2 regions of the Massilia jejuensis genome follow, and region 2 is predicted to be linked to the other one. Evidence: predicted binding sites of a transcription regulator. Region 2 holds the regulator's gene; the other holds the start of a gene.

Region 1 (6,624 bases), on a different contig from region 2:
AGTGCCGCCTATCAAGGATCATCCATGCTGAACGAACGCGAAATCGAAAGCTGCTACCTCGGGCAATTCATCCCTGTCCACTATCATCACAACATGCTGATGGACCAGAACCGCATGAATGCCTTCCAGGCGGCGATCGCGCACGTGGTGCGTCCCGGCATGAAAGTGCTGGAACTCGGCGGCGGTACCGGGGTGCTGTCTTATTTCGCGGCCCAGCAGGCGGACAAGGTCTATTGCGTCGAGTTCAATCCCGATCTCGTGCGCGAGGCGCGGCGTTTCCTGGCGATGAACCCGAACGGCCACAAGGTCGACGTCATCCATGCCGACGCCTTCGACTATCTGCCGCCCGAGCCGGTCGACATCGTCATCTGCGAAATGATCCACGTTGCCATGCTGCGCGAAAAACAGGTGGCCGTGATCGAGGCGTTCAAGCAGCGCTACCTGGCGCGTTTCGGCGCTCCGCTGCCGATCTTCATGCCGGAAGCCGTCGTCATGGCCGTCCAGCCGCTCCAGCAGGAGTACAGCTTCCACGGCTTCCACGCTCCCATCGTCCAGTTCCAGGACACGAGCGTGGCCTATCCCGGCACGGTCGAACTGGCAGCGCCGGCCGTCTACAGCGTGCTCGACTTCGCCGAGCCGGGGGACGGCCTGATCGCCTGGAGCGGCAGTTTCACGGTCGCGCAGGATGGCCGGCTCAACGCGCTGCGTTTCGTCACCAAGAACGTGCTGTCGATCGTGGTGGAACGCGGCACCACGATCGACTGGCTGAACCACTACATGACGCTGCCGCTGGCCAGGCCGCTGGACGTGGTCGCCGGCGACGTCGTCCATGTCGCCTTCCAGTACCGCGCGGGCGCGTCGATCCCGAGCCTGCAGGCCGCGCTGCGCGCCACGCTCGCCCTCGACGAGGCTTGCACGGCGCAAGCGGCAAGCGCGCGCACGCTCGAACCGGCTTGAGCGTCCGCCCGGCTGGTCCTGTATCGGCTGGTCCTGCCGATCCTGTTGCCGCTACGCTTGCTGGGCATCGGCGTCGACGCCGTTCCGAGCCTTCCGCGCGCGGCCGTGATGCTGGCGGCGCGTGCTTGGCGGGCACATAAGGCGATGGGCGAAGTGCCCGGCAGAGTGTGGGGCAATTTGTGGGGCAATTAACAGACACCCCCATCGCCATCGCCTACTGTGGAGCGGTGCGCTTCCATCCGGAAGCGCGCTTTCACTGTAAGGAAACAATTATGCGCCTGGACATTTACCGCAGATCCGAAAGCGACGGCAAGTTCTCCTACTTGGCCGTGCCGGAATCCCGCAACATCCCCGAAGAAGCCACGAACACGGATTGGGAAGTGGAGGCCCGCGCCTTCGAGATCGACGACAATGCCGATCAGCTGCCTGACTTTCAGATCGATAACCTGAGTGGCCAGATCGCCGAAAAAGGCTATGCCATGACGGCGCTGCAGTGATGGCACTCCGGTAAATTCGCTGGACATCGCCGCCGCGGCGTCGATGCGGCGTCGATGCGGCCTCGGCCGCGGACGTTCGCGGTTGCGGACGCGCCGACCGGGCAAGCCAAGGCGCCCAAACGACAGCAATGCCGATTTCACCGGGCCGCCGACGGGCGCCTGGTGGATGTGCTATTCTTGCGCCCTGTTCAAGTTGACACTGGCCGCGCAGGCCGGATGCGGGGGCGCGATGAAGTGGGCGGTGGTCGGTTTTTATTTCCTCGCGGTGCTTCATATTCACTTTCGCGGCAAGGTCCGCCTGCCGTTTGCGCGCCAGTTGTTCGACCATTCGTCGTTCATGGCGCCGATCAATTTTTTCATGCACTTGTTCTCGCGTGTGCCCAGCACGCCCTACATTCCTGTCCGTGAATTTGCCGAACTCGCGCCGCTGCAGGCGAACTGGCAGCTGATTCGCGCCGAGGCGGAAAACCTGATCGCACTCAACAAGATCAAGGCGGCCGAGCAGAACGACGACGCCGGCTTCAATTCCTTCTTCAAGACCGGCTGGAAGCGTTTCTACCTGAAGTGGTACGACGCCAGCCATCCCTCGGCGGCGCGCCTGTGCCCGCGCACCCATGCGCTGCTGCAGTCGATTCCCACGGTGAAAGCGGCGATGTTCGCCGAACTGCCGCCTGGCGCCAAGCTCAATCCGCACCGCGATCCCTTCGCCGGCTCCATGCGCTACCACCTGGGCCTGGCCACGCCCAACGACGACCGCTGCTTCATCGAAGTCGACGGCGAGCGCCACAGCTGGCGCGACGGGCAGGGCGTCGTATTCGACGAAACCTATATCCACTGGGCGGTCAACGGCAGCGACAGCGACCGCATCATCCTGTTTTGCGACATCGAACGGCCGATGCGCTACCGCTGGATGTCCGCGATCAACCGCTGGCTTGGCCGCACCATGATGACGGCCGCCAGTTCGCCCAACGAAACGGGCGACCAGACCGGGCTGGTGAGCAAGCTGTTCCGGATCTCGCACTTCATGGGCCAGTACCGGCGCCGCTACAAGGCATGGAACGGCACCGCCTACAAGCTGACCAAGCTCGCGCTGATCGTGGCCCTGGCAGGCTTCATCTACTGGCTGTAAGCGGCGTCGGACTGCGTTCAGCGGTAGACGAGCACCGGAATCGAGCTGTGCAGCAGCACTTTCTGCGTCTCGCTGCCCAACAACATTCCACGCAGGCCGCGGCGGCCGTGCGAAGCCATGACGATGAGGTCGCAGCCGTGATCGCGCGCGGTGCGCAGGATGGCGTCGTGCGGATCGTCCGACCGGACCAGGTGCAGCGTGTACTCGACGCCGGCGGCGCGGGCCGCATCGGCGATGGCCGCCAGATAATGGTTCCCACGCGCTTCGCTGGCGGTGAGGTATTCGCCCTCGGTGCTCTCGAGCATCTCGGTGTTGGCCGTGAAGGCCTTGAAATCGGGCAGGGCGGTGAGGCCGACCACCTGGGCGCCGATTTCCTTGGCAAAACTGGCGCCCGCCAGCACGGCGCGCGCCGACAACTCCGACCCATCGGTCGGTAACAGAATGCGCTTGAACATGGTTGCTCCTTGAACCCGTCGCGCGACCAGCGTCGGCGCGTGATCATCCGCGTGCGGTCCACTTTAGTCTGCGATTTGGCGCAAGGTGTGCTTTGATCAATATCAAATGCGCGGCAGTCAGGGCGAACGCCCGTCCGTATTTGGACGGCATGTGTGTCTCCGTGCTATCCGCTATTGCGCAAGCCTGCAGCGACACCGTTGATCGACATGTGCAGGCCGCTGCGCGTCGACTCGTCGTTGGCGCCGTCGCGATAGCGCCGCAGCAGTTCGACCTGCAGGTGGTTGAGCGGATCGATGTAAGGCAAGCGGTTGCGCAGCGAACGCTGCATCGGTACATTGGCCCCCAGCAGTTCGTCCTGGCCGGTAATCTGCCTGAGCGCGGCGACCGTGCGCGCGTGCTCGGCACTGATGGCGCCGAAGATCCCGGTGCGCAGCGCCTCGTCGCTGACCAGTTCCGCGTAGCGGCTGGCGATCGCGATATCGCTCTTGGCCAGGACCATGTCCATATTGGACAGCAGGGTCGTGAAGAACGGCCACTCCCGGTACATCGTGCGCAGCAGCGCCAGCCGTTCGGCAGGCGCCTCTCGAACGAAACACTCGACCGCCGTGCCGAAGCCGTACCAGCCCGGCAGCATCAGCCGGCACTGTGCCCAGCTCAGCACCCACGGGATAGCGCGCAGGTCGTCGATCGACCTGGACTTCTTGCGCGAGGCGGGACGGCTGCCGATGTTCAGCGCGGCGATTTCGGAAATCACCGTCGACTCCCAGAAATACGTCTCGAATCCAGCCGTTTCATAGACCAGGGAGCGGTAGGCACGCAGCGCTTCGGCGGACAGCGATTCCATTGCGTCGACCTGGTCCGCGCATGGCTCCGGCACGTCGTGCGACAGCAGCGTGGCCTCCATCGTGGCAGCGACCAGCACTTCGAGGTTGCGGCGTCCGACTTCCGGGTTGGCATACTTGGCCGTGATGACTTCACCCTGTTCGGTCAGGCGGATGCGGCCCTGTACCGCACCGGCCGGCTGCGCCAGAATCGCCTCGTAGCTTGGGCCGCCGCCGCGTCCCACCGAGCCACCGCGCCCATGGAACAGTTGCAGCTTGACGCCGTGCCGTCCGAACACCTCGACCAGCTCGAGCTCGGCCTTGTGCAGTTCCCAGCCGGATGTCACATAGCCGCCATCCTTGTTGCTGTCGGAGTAACCGAGCATCACTTCCTGCACCATGCCGCGCGACTGCAGCAAGGCCAGGTAGGGTGGAAGGCCGAAGGCGCGCGACATGATGGCGGGGCCCGCGCGCAGGTCGTCGATGGTCTCGAACAGCGGAATGATGTTGAGGTCGGCCGCAACCGGCGCCGGACGCAACAGGCCGGATTCCTTCATCAGCAACGCCACTTCCAGCAGGTCGGACACGCTGGCCGCCTTCGAAATGATGTAATTCGAGACCGACTCGCGCCCATACCTTGCGTGCGCGCTTTTCACTTCGCGCAGGATGGCGAGTTCGGATTCAGTTTCCGCGCAGTAGTGTTCGAACATGGAGAGCAGCGGCCGCCGTCCCTTGAGCTCCTCCAGCAGCAGCGTGCTGCGCTGGTCTTCATCCATGCCCAGGTAATCGAGGCCGGGCCGGGCACGCGCCAGCAGCTCGGCCACCACGCGTTCATGGACGTCGGCGTTCTGGCGCAGGTCGACCGGCGCCAGGCTGAAGCCGAACAGCTTGACCGCACGACGAAGCTGGCGCAGGCGGCCGCGTGCCAGCTGCCTGGCGCCATGCGCCAGCAGCGACTGGTGGACCGCGTCCAGGTCGGCCAGCAGCTCGGCGGAACTTGCATAGGCGCCAGCGCCCGCCTGGAGCAGGTCGGAGCGCAGCCAGTCGCGGGTGGCTGCCAAGCGGCTGCGTATGCCGTACAGGGCGCGGCGGTAGGGCTCGTCCAGACGGTGCGCGGAATCGTCGGCCGCGCGCGCGGCAATCGCACGCAGTGCGTCCGAGCAGCCGCACAGGGATTGCGACAGGGATAACTGCGAAGCGAGCTTGCGCAGCTCGTCCAGGTAGAAATCGAGCACCTGGGCAGCCTGGGTCTTCAAGGTCGCGCGCAGGATGTCCGCCGTGACGAACGGGTTGCCGTCCCGGTCGCCGCCAATCCAGCTGCCCACTTTCATGAAGGGCGGCAGCTCGACGTCGGTCCAGGCGCTGTCTTTCTCGGCAAGTGCATCCTCGAGCGCGCCATAGAGGCGAGGCAGGCTGCTGAAAATCGTGCTGTCGAAGAACGACAGGCCGTTCTCGACCTCGTCCATGACGGACAGCTTTGCCGGGCGCAGCAGGCGGGTTTGCCACAAGGTGAAAATGCCGCGCCCGAGCGCTTCATCGTTGTCGCGTTCTTCCTCGGGCGACAGCTGCATGCGGTCACGGTCGCCGATCAGGCGCGCAATCGCCATCTGGCAGTTCAGGATGCTTTTGCGCTGCACTTCGGTCGGATGGGCCGTGAAGACAGGGCTGACGCAGGCATGCTCGAAGAAGGCCGGCAACTGCGCGCTGCGCCCTGCTTCGAACACGCAGTCGACCGCACGGGCGATGCTGCCCTTCTTGGGCGCCGAGCCGGCAGCGACGTGGGCGTGGGTGCGGCGGATATGGTGCTGGTCCTCGGCGATGTTCGCCAGCAGGGAGAAATAGCTGAACGCCCGGATCAGGTGCGTGGCCTCGTCCGAGGACATCCCATCGAGTTTGGCGTGCAGCTCGTCATGGGTCGCCTGGTCCTGGTCGCGCCGAAAACCGATCGACAGCTTGCGGATCGATTCGATACTTTCGAAGACCTGGTCGCCGTGCCGTGCGCGGATGGTATCTCCCAGCAGGCGGCCGAGCTGGCGGATGTCGCGTCCCAACAGCTCTTCCTTGAAATGGTGGGCTTCTTCATGAATCATTCGAGGTCTCCAATGTGTAAAGCCATGAGTCGGTCGAGGCGCGCCATGGCGCACGAGCCGCCGGCGCTGGTGGCGGGCCAGGCATGCTTCGATGCGGATCGAGCTGCCTGGAAGTGCGGACTATCCCGGTGCCGAGCCGCCGATGACCTGGCGCCCTCTGTTCGCCCAGGTACGGCGGTGAGCGGGCTGATGCATACCCAGCCGCCGTTCACCGGGCGGCCTCCGGTGCGCGGGGATTCGCCAGATAGGTACGGATCGCAGCGACAGGCGCCGCCTGGTCCTGGCAGGCCGGTACCCCGGTCAGATCCATGCGGCCGTGACCCGGACGCCAACACCAAGCGCGCATCGGCTGACCCAGCTTACAAACTTTTTGCCGCGCTAACAACCTTTTTGTGTAATTTAATTACATATTTTGGTTGGAATCACACTGCTGTATCAGCACGCCGCCCGGCATTAGGTAGGATAATTACCTAATTCAGTCGAATGAGCATCGTGTGCTGCCGTCTGGCCTGGTCGAGCGGCCAGATCCGTGCTCGAGGAAGAGGGCGGGGAACCGGATGAAGGAATGGTTGTCCGGCTGCCTGAGCCGCGAACCTGGCCCTCGCAGTCGGCGCACAGTAACGGCCTTTGTCAGGAACGTCTCGCGCTCAAAGTGAATAAAGATCGCGGCGTGC
Region 2 (6,624 bases):
ACGACGATCATCTTCGCGCCCAGTTCCTTGGCATGCAGGAAGTGCAGCATCGAGATCGGGTGCGCTTCGGCCGGGTTGGAACCGATGAACATCACGGCCTTGGTATGGTGCAGGTCGTTGAACGAGTTCGTCATCGCCCCGTAGCCGTAGGTCTGGGCCACGCCCGCGACCGTCGTCGAGTGGCAGATGCGCGCCTGGTGGTCGCAGTTGTTCGAGCCCCAGAAGGCGGCGAACTTGCGCAGCAGGTAGGCTTGCTCGTTGCTGTGCTTCGAGCTGCCGATGAGCATCACCGAGTCGGGACCGGATTGCTGGCGCAGCTGCAGCATCTTGTCGCCGATCTCGTTGACCGCCTGGTCCCAGGAAATGCGGACATACTTCCCGTTCACCAGCTTCATCGGATAGCGCAGGCGGTGTTCACCGAAGCCGTGCTCGCGCACCGAGGCGCCCTTGGCGCAGTGGGCGCCCATGTTGATCGGCGAATCGAAGGCCGCTTCCTGGCGCACCCAGACGCCGTTGCTGACGATGGCGTCGACCGAGCAGCCGACCGAGCAATGGCTGCAGACGGTGCGTTTCAGTTCCACCTTGGCCGGCTCGGCCGCCGCCTCGGCGGCCTGGGCCGGCTCGATGACATTCAGGGGCAACTGGCGCGCGAGCGCGCCGGCGCCGGCAGCAACGCCGGCGCCGACCAGGAACTTGCGCCGCTTGAGACCCCGCGGTTCGCCTTCCTTGTTTGAACTCTTTACTAGCGACATGACTTGTCTCCGGGTACGCTCACCAGTAGGCGGCGGTTTTATAGTAACGACGAATGTGTTCGGTCTCGTGGTAGCCGCGCTTGACATCGGGTTTCGCCGCCTCGACGGGCGCGATCTCCGGTTTCGCTTCGGCCCCCGCGGCGACCGCCGCCAGCGCGCCCAGCGGCGCCGCTCTCAGGAAATTGCGGCGCGACGGGTCCGGGATCGGTTCCGCCTTGCCTTGTTTGTTTTCGGTGCTCATCGCAGTCCCTTCGCGTAAATCAGCCATCGAAGCCATCTTCGACAGCAAAGGCTTCGGCCTCGATCGCCAGCAGCGCGCTTACGAACGCGGCGATCAGCCTATAAAAATTCGCACCCGCGGCATTTTTCATGTCGGCCAGGCAGCGCGCATACCAGGGCGCGATGCGTGCCTCGAAAAATGCCTTTTGCGCTTCCAGGGGCTGGCGCCGGATGCCGGGGCCGCCCGCGATCAGCACGCGCATCGTCTCGCACAGGGCGCCCAGGTGGTCTTCGGACTCGAACACGCCGCGCACACGGCCGATGCCGAAGCGCGCCAGGTCGGCGCGCAGCTCGGCCAGGGGCGTGTCGTTCATGAAGCCGGACAGGTAGAGCGAGCCGTAGGGATTCAGGGTCGGCGTGCCGCTGCTGATGAACAGCGCGTCGAATTCCTCGGCCACCGCATCGGCATCCATCACGCTGGAGGCAAGCACCAGGTTTTCCCAGGCATCTGCCAGCGCGTGTTCGGCGCCGGTCGAGAGAATCGGGTCGGCGTTCGCCAGGCCGGCCAGCAACTGGCCGTCAGGCGCCGCCAGCAGCAGGCGCGCCGCGAGCGCATAGAGGTCGGCGCGCGCCTGGTCTTCGGCTCCTAGCGGCGCAGTGACGGTCACTGCGGCTGCGACGGTGCCGGAGACGTTCGCACGGCCGGCGTCTTGCGCCGCGGGAGGTGAAATTGCCGGTGAGGCAGACTGCATGGGCACTGGCGACGCTCCGTTAATAAATCTTCATCGAAAGTGTAAGGCTTCCCCTACCAAATTGCGCGCACAGTTGAACTTTTTTTGTGCACGTGCTCACCCCCGGGTATCAGTGCATGCCCGCTGCATGCACGACGATCCGGACCAGGCTGGCAACCAGGTAGCGCGTTGGTACCCCGCCCGATCGCTCCCCAGGCAGCCAACCCAGGCAACGCATGGATGCGTCGTCACCTGCTGTGCGCATGCGTGATCTCCCGCGTCCGCGTTCATCGCGCCACGGCAGACCCAACAGGATCGGACCGTGTACATCGGGATGATGGACAGGATAGACAACGTGCCGACCAGGCCAAAGCCCTGGTTGCTCGGGGGCGAGGCGGCTTCCCATACCGTGACAAAGAGGCACGCGCTGGAGCCGGATACAGTTCGCCCTGTTAGTATAACCGAGAAATGCCGCGCCAACGCGTCAATAAGCGGCCGGCGACGCCGATGTTGCTCCAGCGAGCCTGGCAGCAGTGCGATCGAAAGCGGCACAGGATCGGGCCGGCGCCGGGAAGGTGGCCCCCACCGGTTTTGGGTCGATGCCAGGTCCGGCGCACACGCGCATGTCGCATCGAGGTCTTCCCAAATAGTGGGCACCGTCGGAAAAGCCGGGACCGCCATGCGGACAGGGCTATAATCGGTTCATCTCGGGCTCCACGCCGACTCCCCCCTTCTGCGCTCCAATTCCAACTGCCATGAGCCAAGGCCACCACCCTCCCGCCACAGTGCCGATCAGTCTAGGCGCCATCAAGGCCAGCTGCGGCGCCTGCAGCATGCACCAGCTCTGCCTGCCGATGGGGCTCGACGATGCCGACATCGACCGGCTCGACCAGATCATCGGCCGCCGCCGGCGTCTCGGGCGCGACGAGCGCCTGTACGCGATGGGCGAACCGTTCCGCAGCCTGTACGCGGTACGGCTCGGCCACTTCAAGACCTACCAGGTGAACGCGGCGGGCGAGCAGCAGATCACGGGTTTCCAGATGGCCGGCGAACTGCTGGGCATGGACGCCATCAGCGGCGACCGCCACCATTGCGACGCGGTGGCGCTCGAAGACAGCGAAGTGTGCGAGGTTCCCTTTCCCCGCCTCGAGGAACTGTTTGGCCAGGTGCCGGCGCTGTTGCGCCATTTCCACAGGATCATGAGCCAGGAAATCACGCGCGAGCAAAACGTCATGCTTTTGCTCGGCAACATGCGTGCCGAGCAGCGTTTCGCCGTCTTCCTGGTGAACCTGTCGGTGCGTTACGCGGCGCGCGGTTATTCCCCGAACGCGTTCGGGCTGCGCATGTCGCGCGAGGACATCGGCAATTACCTTGGCCTGACGATCGAAAGCGTCAGCCGCCTGCTCTCGCGTTTCAAGAAGCAGGGCTGGATCGAAGTCGACCGGCGCGAGGTGAGACTGCTCGAGCCCGCCAAACTCAAGGCGATCGCCGCCGGCACCGAGCAGTGCAGCCCGATGCGCTGATCGGGCTGCGCCGGCACCCTTAAGCCGAGGGCGCGCCGCGCGCCCGCGCCGTCAGGATTTCGCCTTTTCCTTCGCAACCCAGCCGTCGACCAGCTGTCCCAGCACGTCCAGCGGTACCGAGCCCGCCCCCAGCACCATGTCGTGGAAGCCCGCCAGCGAGAACTTCGGCCCCAGTTGCGCCTTCGCCTGCTCGCGCAATTCGACGATGCGCAGCATGCCGATCATGTAGGCCGTGGCCTGGCCAGGCCAGACGACATAGCGGTCGACTTCCTCGACGTTGATGCCGTAGTCGACCGCCTGCTGGCGCGTCCAGCCCTTGGTGTGCAGGCCGGTGTCGACCACCAGCCGGCGCGCGCGGAACAGTTCCGAGCCGAGCGCCCCGAGCAGGCCCGGGACATCGCCTTCGTACCAGCCCTGCTCCACCGCCAGGCGCTCGGTGTAGAGCGCCCAGCCTTCCGCGTGCGCGCTGCCGCCGGAGAAGATGCGCTGGCTGCGGTATTTCGGGATGCCGGCCAGCTCCTGCTGGATCGCCAGCTGGAAGTGGTGGCCCGGCACGGCTTCGTGATAGGACAGGCTGCGCATGCGGATCATGTCGAACGTCGGCCCGCGCAGCGGCACCCAGAACACGCCCGGACGGCTGCCGTCCGGCGCCGGCAGGCTGTAGTGGGCGGCGGCCGAGGCTTCGGTCAGCGGCGGCTCGCGCAGCACGTCCACCGGCGCGCGCGGCTTCAGATTGAAGAGCGGCGCGCTGCGCGCCTGGGCGTCCTTTACCATTTCCTTGTACTTGGCCAGGATCATCGGACGCGGGTCCCCTTCTCCTTTCGGCTGGAAGGTCGCGTCGAGCGCCTTCATGCGCGCCTCGATGCTGCCTTCGATGAAGCCGAGCGCGCGCAGGTGCTTGTCCATCTCGCCTTCAAGGCGTGCCACCTCGCGCAGGCCGATCGCGTGGATCTGCTCGGCGCTAAGGCTCGTGCTCGTGAAGTTGGCGATCGCACGCGCATAGGCTTCGCGCCCGTCCTGCAGGCGCGAGATGCCGGCGGCGTCGCCCGTCTTCGGATGCAGTTCGGCCATGAAGCCCTGCACGCGCAGGTAGGCCGGGCGGATCTTGTCGTCGACGATGCGCGTGGCTCGGGCAATGGCGGCCGCGCGCGCCTCGGGCGAGATGTCCTTCAATTCGGCGCTGCGCTTTTCCAGCGAGGCCACCAGCACGTTCTGCGGCGCGGCCGGTTTCAGGAAGGTGTCGACCTGGAACTGCGCGCGCTCGAGGATGAAGCGCGGCGGAATGCGCTTGCGTTCGGTCGCGCTGCGGGCGCGCGCCAGTGCTTCGTCCATGCGCGTGCCGACCTGCTCCAGGCGCGCCAGCCAGCTGTCGACATCCGCGGCGGTGCGCATCGGGTGGGTCTGGGTCATGTAGTTGACCAGGCCGACCTGCGGGCCGCCGAACTGCGAGAACACGAAATTGAAGTCTTCATAGGGCTCGTTGGCGACCACGCTCGCAAGCGACCAGCGCATGACCAGGGCCGAGATCTTCCGGGTTTCGTCGAGCGGGCCGGCCAGCCACTTGTCCAGGCGCGCCAGGCCGGTGTTGGCGAGCGCCACCATCTTCCTGCGCTGGGCCGGGGTCTGGGGCGTCAGCTGGCGGTCGAGCGCGGCCTGTTCGGCGCCGCTGAAGTACTGGGTGCTGCTGGCCAGCTGCGGGTTCATGCGCACCCAGTCGTCGGCAAAGCGCTCGGCCCAGGCGTCGAAGGCGGCATTCGATTGCAAGGCGGCGGCCTTGGCCACCGGTGCGGCGAGTGCGGCATCCGGGAGCATGGCGACCCCGAGGGCGAGCGGGGCGAACAGGGAGGCGACGGCGGCGCGCAGGCTGCGCTGGGAGGAAATCGGCATGGTGTCTCTTGTAGTGATCGGTCGGCGAAGTGCCGGCGCGAATCTAACACGGAAGAGCCGGGGCGGACAATCTTTACAGGGCACCCAAACTTGCGCGGGCATCCGCCGAAAACGGCTAAAGTATTTCCGGAGTGCTCATCCAACGAGATCTACTTTGACATCAGGAAACTGCATGCCCATCTCGCCATCCCTCCGCGACGACCTCGCCAGGCGCCTGCAGGAAAGCCGCGCCGCCGCCCTCGCCACCGTGCGCGCCCGCACCGGTTTCGATCCCGAAGGCATGGATCCACCCGCCATTTCGCCGCGCGCCCACCTGGTCCAGGACGACGACGCGCCGACGGCTGAAACGATTGCCCACGACGAAGAGCGTTTCGCCGAGCATGAAACGAATTTGTTGCACGAGATCGACGCGGCCATCGGACGACTGGCGTCGGGCGGCTACGGGATGTGCGCGTCCTGCGGCTGCAAGATTCCGGAGCAGCGGCTGCTGGCGACGCCGACGGTAAGGACGTGCGTGCCGTGCCAGGAAGCGATCGAAAAGGAAGAACGGACGGCGCGCGGGCCGACGATGTAACGGCCGGTGTACCGCCCATTAGCGACCTGTGCGAACGCTGCCGTAGCGCTTGTCTTTACGCCCGGCCGGAATCAGCGGTCGGCCGCGATCGCCAGCACCTCCTGCTGCGCCGGACGCCAGCCGCGCGCCAGGCGCCACTGCCCGCCCTCGTCCTCGACCACTACCTGCCAGTGCGTCATCTCCAGCGTCGGCAGGGGCAGGTCGACATCGCCGCGCGCGTCCGGCCGCGCATTGAGCACCCGGTCCTTTCGCGGCTGGGTCGGATGGGCCAGGCGAATCCGGAACGGCGCCAACAGCGGGCGGCCGAAGCTCTCGAGCCGCCCCTTCAGGCGCCCTGCCCCGTAGTGCGCGCTCAGGCGCAGGCGCAGCGCGCTGGCCATCCGGTCGCGCCGCAAGTCCTGGTTGATCGCCTTGCCCTGCCTGTAATAGTCGTCGACCACCATCGCGTCCGGCTGGCGCAGCGCCAGCACCACGGTAACGGCGGTGGCCGCCATCGCGGCCGCGGGGCCGAGCATGATGAACCATGGCCAGCGCTGGCGGTACCAGGGCGCGGGATGCTGCTGCTGAAAAACGGTCTGCATGCGATCTCCTCAATCTCGATGCGGCACGATGAAGGCCGCTTCCTCGCGCACCGTCAGGGCGGGGTCGTCGAGCGCGGTGACGGTGAAGACGATGCGCCGCGCGCCCGCCGGTCCGCGCTCGGCGCGCACCCGCACCGGCAGCGCGCGCGCCGCGGCGGCGCCGATCTCGACGCGGTCCTCGCCGACGACCGCCGCGCCCGGCAAGCCCGCCACCGCGATGCGCAGCAGCCGCGCCTCCCCGCCGGTGTTCATCAGCTGCAGGCGGTAGACGTTCTCGACGCGGCCGTCCCCGGCCTCGCGTCCCATCGCGCCGCGGTCGCGGATGACGTCGACCTTCAAGGGCACGCGCAGGGCCAG

The links. Region 2 encodes FNR, which switches genes on or off when oxygen is low (the NO sensors DNR and NnrR bind a similar motif). Its sites were predicted from a motif close to TTGATNNNNATCAA; they were not measured.
Region 1: ACFPOU_RS15415 (universal stress protein) is a predicted target of FNR. The motif match lies at 3,131-3,144, and genes of this name have one in related genera.

The regions. Positions count from the first base shown of each region.
Region 1 is NZ_JBHSMS010000047.1:19,713-26,336, reverse strand. It holds gene ACFPOU_RS15430 (methyltransferase domain-containing protein) at 25-957, shown strand; gene ACFPOU_RS15425 (DUF6139 family protein) at 1,230-1,454, shown strand; gene lpxO (lipid A hydroxylase LpxO) at 1,684-2,583, shown strand; gene ACFPOU_RS15415 (universal stress protein) at 2,601-3,038, opposite strand; gene ppc (phosphoenolpyruvate carboxylase) at 3,203-5,950, opposite strand.
Region 2 is NZ_JBHSMS010000039.1:14,909-21,532, reverse strand. It holds gene ACFPOU_RS12205 (formate dehydrogenase subunit alpha) at 1-752, opposite strand, end outside; gene ACFPOU_RS12200 (twin-arginine translocation signal domain-containing protein) at 772-993, opposite strand; gene ACFPOU_RS12195 (TorD/DmsD family molecular chaperone) at 1,013-1,639, opposite strand; gene fnr (fumarate/nitrate reduction transcriptional regulator Fnr) at 2,458-3,225, shown strand; gene ACFPOU_RS12185 (DUF885 domain-containing protein) at 3,277-5,112, opposite strand; gene ACFPOU_RS12180 (TraR/DksA family transcriptional regulator) at 5,285-5,686, shown strand; gene ACFPOU_RS12175 (FixH family protein) at 5,758-6,267, opposite strand; gene ccoG (cytochrome c oxidase accessory protein CcoG) at 6,277-6,624, opposite strand, start outside.